3 regions of the Clostridium kluyveri DSM 555 genome follow, and region 2 is predicted to be linked to each of the others. Evidence: riboswitches for the same ligand, from Rfam matches in the RefSeq annotation. Region 2 holds a riboswitch; each other region holds the start of a gene.
The links. Region 2 has a riboswitch for S-adenosylmethionine ahead of nifH (nitrogenase iron protein). Riboswitches for the same ligand answer to the same signal wherever they lie in the genome.
Positions count from the first base shown of each region.

Region 1: another riboswitch for S-adenosylmethionine. It lies ahead of metA (homoserine O-acetyltransferase MetA); the one in region 2 lies ahead of nifH (nitrogenase iron protein).
Region 3: another riboswitch for S-adenosylmethionine. It lies ahead of CKL_RS02580 (NifB/NifX family molybdenum-iron cluster-binding protein); the one in region 2 lies ahead of nifH (nitrogenase iron protein).

Region 1 is NC_009706.1:1,709,104-1,713,615, reverse strand. Features, by position in the region: gene CKL_RS08020 (trans-sulfuration enzyme family protein) at 1-41, shown strand, start outside; gene metA (homoserine O-acetyltransferase MetA) at 124-1,038, opposite strand; SAM riboswitch class I at 1,183-1,288, opposite strand; gene CKL_RS08010 (YhgE/Pip domain-containing protein) at 1,367-3,532, opposite strand; gene CKL_RS08005 (YhgE/Pip domain-containing protein) at 3,553-4,512, opposite strand, start outside.
Region 2 is NC_009706.1:1,052,815-1,057,326, reverse strand. Features, by position in the region: gene CKL_RS05095 (nitrogenase component 1) at 1-298, opposite strand, end outside; gene CKL_RS05090 (nitrogenase component 1) at 467-2,047, opposite strand; gene nifH (nitrogenase iron protein) at 2,072-2,890, opposite strand; SAM riboswitch class I at 3,098-3,201, opposite strand; gene CKL_RS05080 (ABC transporter ATP-binding protein) at 3,330-4,512, opposite strand, start outside.
Region 3 is NC_009706.1:500,874-505,385, reverse strand. Features, by position in the region: gene CKL_RS02590 (nitrogenase component 1) at 1-524, opposite strand, end outside; partial or broken gene CKL_RS19655 (PLP-dependent cysteine synthase family protein) at 766-1,437, opposite strand; gene CKL_RS02580 (NifB/NifX family molybdenum-iron cluster-binding protein) at 1,453-1,893, opposite strand; SAM riboswitch class I at 2,202-2,309, opposite strand; gene CKL_RS02575 (putative ABC transporter permease) at 2,643-3,104, opposite strand; gene CKL_RS20565 (hypothetical protein) at 3,197-3,364, opposite strand; gene CKL_RS02565 (ATP-binding cassette domain-containing protein) at 3,409-4,215, opposite strand; gene CKL_RS02560 (GTP-binding protein) at 4,282-4,512, opposite strand, start outside.

The DNA of each region.
Region 1 (4,512 bases), 660 kb from region 2:
CAGATTTAAAACAGGCATTAAAAAAATGCGGATTACAGTAATTGGTAAATGATAATTATAATAAATAGGAGCAGATTTAATTTTTATATAAATCTTGCTCCTATTTATTATAATGAGATATTATTAGAGTTTATTTAAATCATAAGGTGTTTCCTGATATACATAATAATTAAGCCAGTTTAAAAATAGCAGGTTAGAATGGCTTTTCCAATTTGATAAAGGCGTTTTATCTGGATTATCATCTGGAAAATAATTTTGAGGTATATCTATAGGTAAATTTAGTGCTATATCTCTCTCATATTCTGATTTTAATGTTAAAGTATCATATTCAGGATGTCCAGCAATAAAAATCTGACGTCCACCTTTTGTAGCTACTATATAGACACCGGCTTCTTTGGATTCAGAAATTATTTTTAGTTCAGGAACTCTTTCAATATCCTTTCTTTTTACAAAGGTATACCTAGAATGTGGTGCATAAAATATATCATCAAAACCTCTAAAAAGTTTAATATTGGCTTCGTTTAAAGTATGAGAGAAAATACCGGATATTTTTTGTTCCAGAGTATATTTTGGAATTTTAAAGTGATGGTAAAGTCCAGCCTGAGAGGCCCAGCATATATAAATAGTGGAATAAACATTTCGGGTACTCCAATCCATAATTTCAGTTAATTCTTTCCAATAATCAACATCTTCAAATTCAAATTTTTCTACAGGTGCACCTGTTATTATCATACCATCAAATTTTTTGTCTTTTATCTCTTCAAAGGTTTCATAATATTTAATTAAATACTCTGCAGGAGTATTTTTTGAATTATGAGACTTTAAATACATTAAAGATATATCAACTTGTATAGGTGAATTACTTAGCAATCTTAAAAGTTGTATTTCAGTAACGGTTTTAAGGGGCATTAAATTTAATATAATTATATTAAGCGGTCTTATATCTTGTCTTACTGCATGATTTTCATTCATAACAAATATATTTTCAGCCTTTAATACTTTAGAAGCTGGAAGATTGTTAGGTATATTTATTGGCATAAAATCCCTCCTTAAATTATAATAGTTTTAGTGGCAATCAAATAAAAATCTTATTATTCAAATTTCAATTTTGGAGTTAAATAAATAAAAGTTATTTTTCTGTAAGAAAAATAACTTTTATAATAAACTAATTTAAAACTATTTTCCTTATCTCTCAGAAATAATCTGCTGGAATTAACACCATACATTTTAATAAAATGTTGGTTGTCGGGTTTCATAGGGCCAGTCCCTCCACCGCTCTTGATAAGATTTAATTTGATTTTACACTATATTCTATACTAAAAGCTTATTTTTGTCAATAACTTATTTTGAATGAAAAGTACTTCATTTAAAGGCCTGATTCTCTAAATTTGTGCTCTGAAATTTCTATCAAATTATGCAAGGGTCGTTTTAGAAGTGATAGAAGTAAAAATACACAGGAAAAACCAGCTATTGCTATAAGATCTTTATATACATTTTCCCATAAGGGACCACCAATGGCTTCTCTGAATCCTCTTATGGCATAAGTGAAAGGCCAAAAAGGCGCAAGTGTACTAAATATTTTTGGAAGAGTTTCTATAGGATAAATTCCTCCAGCCCCCGCAATTTGAAAAACCATAATTATTACCGCAATGGCTTTTCCTATGTTGCCCAATATGGATGCCAGTGTATATATTATAATAGTAAATGTAACACTGCAGGCTAGGGATATCAGTATCATAAGCCCCATACTCTGAGGGTAAACTTTTAGCAAATAAACATCCCCTAGTATAGTAATAATAGTTTGTATGAAAGATAATATTAAAAATAGAGCTAATTTTCCAAAATATTTATGTGTTACTGTCAGTTTTTTGTTATCGTCAAAATCCTTGCAGTGAAAAGATAATATAGAAGACAATAGTAGTACCCCTACCCATATTGCCAATGTGGTATAAAAAGGAGTTACTGCATATCCAAATAATCCTGAATTATAAACCTCAATATTTTTTATATTTATGGGAGATGAGAGTAAATTTGAAAGTTCATCCGGGTTTTTCTCCATAAAATCTATTATTTCATTTAAATTTTCTTCATTTAAATTTTCCATCTTAGAGCTTAATTCATTTAGTTTACTTTGAATATCTTCTAATTTCTTATTTAAATTATTAGTCTGGCTAACTGAAGCCTTACTGCTTAATATTTCAGAATTGGCCAAAGTATTTAATTGTGGAACAAGGACTTTTGTGGATTCCAGTATGAAATCTATATTATTTAAACTATTTGTTAAGTTGTCTGTGGCAATGTCTATTGACTGATAAGTGTCCAGATAAAAAGCGTTGGATAGAGAGACAACATTCATAGATATTTGGTTGCTTAAATTAGAAAGTTCATTTATAACTGAAGTAATATTATCTTCAGAGGAATTACTATTAATTAAAGATTTTAATCTATTTAAATATGTTTTTTCAGTTTGTACTGAATTTTTTAGTGTATTAAGTGAATCTATAAGTTTACTTGCACCTTTATTAGGGAGAAAATCATTAATGAAATCCAGAATCTCAAGGGTATTGTTAATTTTTTTAATGAGGGAGTTATCCAGATTAATTAATTGATTTATTACAGTAATATTTAAATTTGAACCAATATCTATCTTGTTTATGTTATTTAAATTTGTTAGAAGATCCTGTATTTGATCATTTAAGGATTGAATTTCATTTATGTCATTATTTAAATTATTTTGTGTTGAATTTAAGGTCTGTTTGGTAGACAAAACCAATAATTTGCTTTGTGCTAAAATATTTTGAACACTATTTATTTGCTGTAACAACTTAGGAAAATCAGATTTCTGTGCGTTTAAATATTTTTGTAATTCTTCTGAATTAGTATTTATTTCTGATATGTATTTTTTTATGTCATTTATACTAGAAACAGTTTCAGGAATAGTATCCTTTAGTTGTATAATTTGGGGCTTATCTGTTTCTAAATCCTTTCCCAAGGAGTTTAATTCCTTAAAAACCTCCTGGCTGGCTGTTTTTATAAAATTACTTTTTATTTTGTTTATTAAGTTGGTTTTTGCAGAGTCTGTAATTTTAGTGGCTACAGCGTTTAATTTTTCATTAGATCTATATATAATGTTAGGCTTTTCAGGACTTTGTGTTGTTACGGTTAGCATTTTGCTGGAAAAGTCCTGTGGTATTTCAATTAATGCATAATATTTACCTGTATTCAATCCGTAATTTCCCTGCCATTCATCTATGAACACCCAATCAAGAGTTGTATTCTTTTTTAACTCTTTAACAACTTCATTGCCTATGTTTATATTTTTATTGTTGAAGGTACTTCCGCTGTCATTGTTAACTACAGCTATGGGAAGTCTTCTGGTGTTGATTTCAGCATAGGGATTCCAAGAAGCTTTTATGTTAATCCATGCATAGAGAGAGGGCAAAATACAAAATCCTAAAATTACCATAAATACTGAGGGATTCTTTATTATATTGATTAAATCTCTTTTTAAAATTTTAAATATGGTTTTCATATACTACCTCCAAAGCTGACCTATTCTCCTATACCTGAATCTTTGAATTTTACTTGAAATTTATGAATTTTATTATGTAGTGGCTCTTTAAGGAATAAGCCAATTAATATAAAAAATATTGAAATTAAAATTAATACTACAAAATCTAAAACTACAGTTGATATAAGGGGACCTGCAACAGCCTCTCTAAAACCACTAACAGAATAAGTAAATGGAAATAGAGGCTGTAGTATTCTAAAGATCAATAATTGAAGCTGTATAGGATAAGTGGCACCGCTTCCTGCTATCTGTACTATGAGAAAAATAATAGAAATAGCTCTCCCGAAGTTACCTAGTATAGATACCAATGTATATACTATTACTGTAAATGTAATGGCTGAAACAAGTGCAACCATTATCATGAGAAAAACATTTACCATTTGGACCTGTAATAAAAATTTGTCTCCCAGTGTAACTATAATACCTTGTATTGCACCTAAAGCTATAAAAGTCAGCAATTTGCCTAAATATTTTTCTTTCAAAGTAAGATTACCACTCCCCTTAAAAGGGGTTACATCTACTCTTAATAGTGTTACAAGCATAATGGAACCTACCCACATGGCAAGAGCCGTATACATAGGGGCCATGGATGAACCAAAGTTAGAAACGGTATATATATTTTCTTCCTTTACGTTAAAAGGGCTTGATATAAAATCTCCCATTAACTCAGGATTGTTCTGTAGTATAGTAATTATTTGTATTATATCGTTGTTTGTAACCAGTTTTAATTCATTGCTTAATTTATTTATATTGTCTTTAAATTGAAGCAATCTATTGTTCAATTTGCCGGATTCAGCAGCAACTAATTCACTTCCATGAATTAAAGTATCCATGGCATTATCGCCCTGTTTGTTAAAATCCTGAACAGATTTTAGTATTGAAGAAGTATTATCTGTATAGTCAGTAATTTCTTTAGCTATTGAATTTAATGCATTTCTTGT
Region 2 (4,512 bases):
CATTGTAAATTGCTAAAACTGATTTTATTAAATCATCAAGTTTTTTTTCACCTCCAAATACTATATCATTCTCACCTACATTTACACTGGCAACATTACCTCCACCAGTACTGGTAGAACCTTGAAAACCATTTTCAAATCCCATAAAAAAATATTGTTTGTACATACACCCCGGACCACAGTTCGCAATTGGAACACCATTCTTAATTGCTACTGCAGTATATGCACCCCCCACTGCACAAGCATAATGTGGATGTACTATTGTACTACTTTTTTTATTTATCTTAGTCTCAGCCACTCTAATCCTCCTCATGTATTCTTAAGAAATTTTTTTTACTGCGTTTTCGCAGTTTTTTACTTTTTGATTACTTTATTAGAGCTAATAGTTAGAGGATCACCTGCTTACACAGTGTCCTAAATTAACTTCGTCCTGCCCGTCCATAACCAAAGTGTCAGTGCAACTTACTTACACAATTTCTACTATTTCATCAATCACTTCAAGTTTTACTCTTTCATCAAGCACTTCAGGATGTCTTGCAAGCAAAAATGGATCATCTTGGCTAAGCCACCATTCATTATATGGACTTTTAACGTGTCTTGAAAGAACCTCATTAAACTTCTTTCTTGCAAGAATATCTAATAGAACCTCACCTGTCCTAATTATTCCATCATAACCAACAGGAAAATGCTCATCACCCATAGCTAAAGATGGTATACCAAGTTTTGCCGCTTCAGGTGCAAGTCCTTGATGTCGAATTATTACAAAATCTGTCTTTACTCGTTTAAATAAAGCATTTAGTTGGAATGCCTGTGTTTTACTTACTGTAAAATTAGGAATATCTCCGTAAGTGCTTATAAGTTCATTCAGCGTATCCTGATTCTCATGTCCACCATCGTAAACAGGATCGTGATGGAATACTACAGAACCATCAACACTTATTCCTAATTCACGCAAAACTGAAATAAGACTATGTGCATAAGATGAACCTGTCATAACAAATCCTTTAATTCCTTTAAACTTTTTGCGCAATTCTTCAATTTTAGGAAGTACTTTTTCATGCTCCTTCTTTATATACTCTTCGGTTTCTTTTTCTTTGCCAACAATTTTACCAATTGCCCTGAACCAGGAATCCGTACCTGCAATTCCATAAGGCTGAGGTGCATCAATCTGTGGAACATCAAAATGTTCCTCAAGTGCTGTAGCCATATAAGAACCAAGTGTGTGACAAAAAGTTGCAGTAGCCACAGCTTCCGATGCTTGGGCAAGTTCATCATAGCTTGCCATATCTATCATATAATTTACTCTCAGACCAAGAGGTTTTAACATTTCTGTAAAATAATCAGTTCCCCACAAAGCTACAATGTTAATTAAATCCTTTTGCTTTTCAGGTTTACGTTTTACTATTTGACGTAGAACTCCATGCTGTGAAACATCAAATCCAGTACTCCAGTGTTTTGAGCGAAATCCTTCGCAATGCAGAGGAATAACTGTCACTCCAATTTCTTTTTCCATCTCTTCTGCAACACTCTCTATATCTTCACCTATAATAGCAGTAGCACACGCCATGGAGATAAAAATTGCCTTAGGATTAAAACGTTCCTTTGCATCTCGTATTGTTTGTTTTAGTTTATCCGAAGCACCAAAAACCATATCATTTTCTAAAAGATTTGTGCTGTAAATCTGTAAATTCTGTGGTGGTTTATTTCTTCTTCCAAGTCCCATATTAAAGGCAAGATTAAACCAAGGATTATCTGCGGAACATCCAATTGGAGCATGCTGAATAAGTACACAGTCTGTAATATTTCCTATTTGGCATTCAACAATAGCATTAGCACACATGGTCTGTTGATTTAATGGTGAATTTAATTCACACAACCGACAAGCTTTCTGTTTTCCACAACCATCATGTTTTCTTTGGCTTCTCAATTCATAGTTTGATTCCCTCCACAACTCAGTCGCCGAACCATCCCAAGCGGTTATAGTTCCTAATCTCGTCTCTCGGTTTTCTACTTCCGTTAAGTTGAGATTTATTGTTTTTTTTGACATTGTATCACCCTTTCTATTCTCTATTTAATCTATAAGTCCATGCTCTAAAAATATTTCTTCAAGTCTTTCCTGGCTCATAGGTTTTGGAATTACAAACAATTCATTTTCTTCTATTGCTTTTGCAAGAGATCTATATTCAGCAGCTTGATCTTCATCAGAATCAAACTGTATTACTGTCTGTTTGTGAATTTCAGCTTTTTGAACCATATTATCCCTTGGAACAAAATAAATTAACTGAGTGCCTAATTCCTTTGCAAAAGTTTCCAATAATTTCTTTTCATTGTCTACATTTCTGCTGTTGCAGATAATTCCACCTAATCTTACTCCACCTTTTTTAGCATATTTTTTTATTCCTTTTGATATATTGTTTGCAGCATAAAGGGCCATCATTTCACCACTGGCTACAATATATATTTCTTTGGCTTTTCCTTCACGAATAGGCATAGCGAAGCCTCCGCACACAACATCCCCTAATACATCATAAAAAACATAGTCTAAGTCATCAGTATATGCTCCTAATCTCTCCAGCATGTTTATAGATGTAATTATTCCTCTTCCTGCACATCCTACACCTGGTTCTGGTCCACCAGATTCAACACATTTTATTCCACCAAATCCTGTTTTCATTATATAATCTAATTCTACATCTTCCCCTTCTTCCCTCAATGTATCTAGAACTGTCTTCTGTGCAAGTCCACCTAAAAGAAGCCTTGTAGAATCAGCTTTAGGATCGCATCCAACTACCATAACATTTTTTCCTAATTCCGATAAACCTGCTGTTAAATTTTGTGTAGTTGTGGATTTACCTATTCCACCTTTTCCATAAATCGCTACTTGTCTCATATATATGTTCCTCCTCAAATTGAAAATATCATTATTAAATTTATCTCCTCTCTGCATAACTTAAATATAAAAAAAGACCAAGTAAACCGAATAAACTTCAGTTTACCTAGTCTCCAGTGTGTCTGGTCAACTAAGGTATCGAAATTAATATTATACAATAAAAAACTTCTTACAGATGAAATGTAAGAAGTTTAACTCTTTCTTAATATCTCATCTTTCAGGTTACCCCGCAGGAATTGGCACCATTGAACAAATAACATTCAGGTTGCCGGGCATCATAGGGCCAGTCCCTCCGCCTCTCTTGATAAGAAGTTTTATATTAAATTTTAATTCACATAATATACTTTTACTTATTGATAGTACTATATAATTTTTTAGTTCTTTTGTCAATAGTTAATTTTTATAATTTAGAATTAATTTTATTATATGATTTATTTATTCAGTTTGATACAGAATTTAATCCTTGAAACTGCATATTATAATAATAAAAATATAATCCTTTTTTTCTTAAAAGTTCCTCATGATTTCCTCTCTCTTTGATTCCCTCATTATCAATTACTATTATCTCGTCTGCATTTCTTATGGTACTCAATCTATGGGCAATTACTATTGTAGTTCTATTCTTAGAGAGTTTTTCAAGAGAATTTTGTATAAATCTCTCGCTTTCATTATCTAAAGCGGATGTTGCCTCATCCAATATTAATATAGGAGGGTTTTTTAAAAACACTCTTGAAATAGATATCCTTTGTTTTTGGCCTCCTGAAAGTTTTACTCCATGCTGACCTATATAAGTATCATAGCCCTTAGGTAATGTCATTATATATTCATGAATATTGGCCTCTTTTGCAGCTTTTATTACCTCTTCATCAGAAGCATCTGGCCTTCCATACTTTATATTTTCTTTTACAGTACCAGAAAACATATAAACCTCCTGCTGTACAATTCCAATAGAATTTCTAAGAGATTCAATAGTTAAATTTCTTATGTCTTTTCCATCTATTGTTACAGCACCTCCTGTCACATCATAAAACCTTGGAAGCAGAGAACATATGGTTGTCTTCCCTGCACCAGAAGGACCAACTAATGCAATATTTTCGCCAGCTTTTATACTTACATTTATATTATTCAACACATTGTGCTTACTATGATAATTAAAATATACATTTTTATACTCTATATCGCCTTTTACATTCTCAAGTACTACAGCATCCTTACTATCAATTATTTCTGGTTCAGTTTCTATTATCTCCATAAATCTCCTAAAGCCAGCATAACCTTTTTGAAATTGTTCTGCAAAATTAATAAGTATATCTATAGGATTTATAAAAATATTTACATATAATGCATATACTGCTAAATCTGATATTCTTAAAGAACCTTCAGTGAAAAATATACCTCCAGAAACTATTATAGAAACATATAATATCCCCTGAAAAAAAGAATTGCCTGCAATAAATTCTCCCATAACTTTATAGCTATCTGCCCTGGAATTTAGATATTCATCGTTATTTTTACTGAATTTTCTTTCTTCCAAATCTTCATTTCCAAAAGACTTCACCGCTCGTATTCCTTCCAGGCTATCTTGAACTGATGCATTTATATTTGCCATTTTTTTCCTGTTA
Region 3 (4,512 bases), 550 kb from region 2:
TCCCTGATTACATTCTTTAAAAGTTTTTTCATTATACCATTATAAGCTGCATCATATGCCGTAGCCATTACTTTTGTTTTAAATCCTTCACAAGTAACAGGCATTAAAGCAGCGGCAACTTCTGATTGCAAATCAGAGATTATTCCATCTATATCATCTCCAATTAATGCCGGAACACATCCACTTACTGCAATAATCACTTCTGGCCTGAATTCCTTATCAGCATATATAATTGTATCTCTCAACTTTTTTTCTCCTCCACTTATTACATCTGATTCATCCAGATTAGTACTCAGCCATAATGTATTTAAAATTCCAAGACTTAATCCATGTTGGCATCCATAAGTTTGAGAAAAACTGCGATTTGCATTATTCAAACATGCTTTATTCAAGCAATCTTTTAAATTGGCGCACGTTCCTCCAAAGGCAATACCAGCTTTCAATCTTTCTTCTATCTCTAATGTACTTTCTATTTGTTCCTTTAATCTTTTTTCTCCACCAAAAACAATATCCCTTTCCGTCACATTTGTACTAGGCAGGGATGTTGCTCCACAATAACCTCCTCCTAGATAAGCTGAACCAGAATTAGTTGCATTGTGTAAATTATAGCCACAACCTTGAAGCTGTATGTATGATGGGTATTGCTCTAGGAATAGCTCTTAATGTAGACAGTACACCTCCTAGTGCACATGAGTATCGTGGTCTGTCAACAAACTTGCTCATCTTTCCTCCAATCTGCCATCTGGCTGACTAATATTTTATAATTTAAAATTGTATTTTATCCATTCTATCAAAGAGATCTGTAGACAGATATCTCTCTCCTGTATCAGGCAATAGAACTACCACATTTTTTCCTTTAAATTCTAGACGTTTTGCAATTTGTGGGGACCAGGTACTCCTCCAGATAAAACTGGCGAATCATATGGCTCTACTGCGATTATCTTTATATTAGGATTTTTTTCTTTTAATCCTTCACTAACCCCTGTAATTGTCCCTATTGCTGAGGTTGAAATGAATTTTCAATTTGAAAAGAAAGTTCTTCTGCCCTTCTTATTGCACCTTTCATTCCATCTTTTGCGGGTGTTAGTATTAGTTCAACATTTAATGCTTTCAATGGCTTTTTACGTTCATCACTCATACTTTCAGGCATGGTTATGATAATATGATATCTCTTTGCAGCAGCTACAAACGCTAGGCCAATTCCTGTATTACCACTTATAGGCTCAATAATTACAGTATCTTTATTTATTAATCCCTTTTCTTCAACATCTTCTATCATAGCTAGAGCAATACGATCTTTAACTGAACTTAGAGGATTAAAATATTCTAGTTTTGCAATTAAATTACCCCTTATTTTTTTTCTTTGTTATAGTCAGTCAACTGTAATAATGGTGTATTTCCCACCAATTCAGTTAACTTTGTAGAAAATCTGCCCATGTAATCACTCCCTATTTAATACCTTCTTCCTTGAAAAGAATTTATTTTCTGTTTTTTTATACCTTTCAATAATTTATGTTCATCACTTCTCTTGTAATATCTTATTATCGTTTTTAACGCCTCATCAAGTTTCATATTAATACCAAATACAGAAATGTTATTTTTCCCCAATTGCTTTTCTGAACTAGGTCCGCATCTACTACATAACAGGCATCTGCAATCAGAAATAGCTTCTATTTTTCTTTGAATCTTGGGATTAATGTTACCACAAGAATGTTTAGATGAACATAAACTACAATTCACACTATTCCTTTGATTTTTCTCAACTAATCTTTCTCCTAAATTCTCATAGGTTCCATCATCATTTACTTTTATTATGAAAAAAGAATTTGAAGCTCCAAAATGTTTATCAATGTTGACTCCATCTGTTGAAGCAACTGCAATATTATATCCCATAATACTTTCATCTCCTTCTTTGTTAATGTATTTAACACTCTAATTCATAAATTAAATATATTGGAAATCACCATATAATCCATATAGAAACTTTAAAAATAAAAGAAGCCATACTTTTCAAAAAGAGGCTATATTCTCCAATAAGAAAAATATAGCCTCTAGTTTCCTAGTCAACCATTTTAAAGTGAATCTTCTATGCTCTATAACATTTTCTACAAAAGTATTTTCTAGCTAACAAAAAAAGACTATAATTCCTATATAAGAAAAATAGCCTCTATTAACAAAACAATTTTATAAGATTTCTACTTTTCTTATCTTTCAGAGTATTAACACACTCTGTAGGAATTGACACCGATGCACAAAATGTCGGTTGTCGGACTTCATAGGGCCTATCCCTCCGCCGCTCTTGATAAGAATATACTGTATTAAGTTTCAGCCAATTTATTTTTTAAATATTTATAATAATCAATTATATGCTTATTATATTAATTATGTTTTATTATGTCAATACTAAATTTATAAAAACTACTGTAGAAGAGACACTAATTTTATTTATATTAAAAAATTTTTTTGCTGATTTTTTAATATAAAAGTGGAGCGCTGTAAACCACTTTAAAGAATAGTCCCACAGCACTCCATTTTCATCTAAAAGTTTATCACAAGTATAAAACATACTTTGTATTCTGATTAAGTTTAAATTGCTTTCTATATATTGTATACAACGCTTTCATAAATAGTTACAAATTTTATTATTTATATAAAAATAAGCGTTTGTAATTTGTTATAAGTTTCTCTGGCTTTTTTTCTCCAAAAAACTTATATCTTAAGTAATCATCAACATATATGTTAAATGGGACCAGTAAAAACCATATTACAGCATAAGGAATACATATCTGTCCCAAAATATTTCCCCAGATATTAGAATAATCCCATATTTCAAACTGAAGCCATATGTTTAAAATGACCCCTGAAACAAATTCCAATACTAAAATTATAAGGGTGCCTATTAAACATTGTTCCCACATCCTACGATTAGAAAAGCCATGCCCTTCGTTTAATTTCCCAATAAAGAAAGCCGATATACCTCCTACTACCAGCATAGATATATGTGTCCATCCATGCCATAAGCCTTCTAGGATCATATAAATACTGCCCATTATAAATATTAAGATTAAATCTTTTTTTAAATTTATATACTTATAGGATATCATATTCAGCCTCCAACTATTTTAGCTTAAACCTTATTCTTTAAACTATATTATAGTTTATACACCAAATCAATTTTTTATGTTAGGAATGCTGTTTATATATTAAATTTATCTATTTCACTTTCAAATTTATATGATATTTCTTTAAGACCTCCTGCCACATCAGTAAATTTATTTACCGATAATGTTATTTCTCCTGAAGATGCCGCTATTCCCTGGGTACTTGCCGAATACTGCTGGGATATAGAAGATATATTCTCCATTCTTGAAAAGTTTTTTATGTATATCAAAGGCAAAAGTTAATTGATTATGAAGATATAGACTCTACAATATCACCATTTCTCAATAAATTTCTCAATGATGATATTTTATTGTCCATAGATTGTAAACTTTCAAGAACTTTTTTTTCTTCAGGACTTGTAAAAATCACTTTACTTATTCCTCCATTTTTGATAATTATGCGCTTAATTGACATAAGTATTAAAATTGGATCATGGGTGGCCATAAGTACTATTTTTTCTTTTTTAATTAGAGCATCCAGTGCCTTTTTTCTGTCTATACCCGCATTTTCTATTTCATCAATCAAAACTATAGGAGATGTACTTAAATAGGCAGTATCTGCAATCATGAGAGCCCTGGACTGTCCTCCACTTAAAGCAGTTAAAGGAGTATAATAAGAAAATTTTTCCCCTGAAAGTTCATTGGCTTTTTTAATTATACTATCCACTATCTCTTCTGAACCATAATTTTTCCTGCACTTTGAATGCATAGTCAAAAATTCACCTACTGTAACATCCATTACAAAATTCATGTTTTGAGAAAGCTGTGCCACCAATTTTCCTTCTGAAGAAAAGCGATTTGATATATCCGGTACTTTATCATTTATAAGTATTTGTCTGCCTGTAGGTGTATCCTTTTGAGCCATATATTCTATATCCGCCAGCAGACGACTTTTTCCTGAACCTGTAGGTCCTACTATAGATATAATCTGTCCCACATTTAAATCCAGTGTTATATTTTCAGGTTTACCCTGTTTATCATACCCTCCAATAACAGTTATTTTATTAACAGTAGATTTATCGTCATTTTCTATAACTTTTTTATCTGACAACAAACACAACTCCTTTAAATGTTCTTAATCATATTTCTCAAGTGATTCAGAGGTTCAGGTGGAGTTTGCTCATTCGGATAACTCCATTTTCTTAACATTTCCAAGTTGAAAGTCACTACCAATTTCAGTTTCCCCAAGACAATAGGAACATAATGCAGAGGGCATGGTAAACCTTAATTTTTTATGTTCTATGTTTTCAATATGGCGGGCTTTAATGAAAAGCTCTCCAAGTTCATTACTTCCCTGACCGGTTATTCCATTTACATGTAGTATAACGGCTTTAGAATTACACTGTCTTAT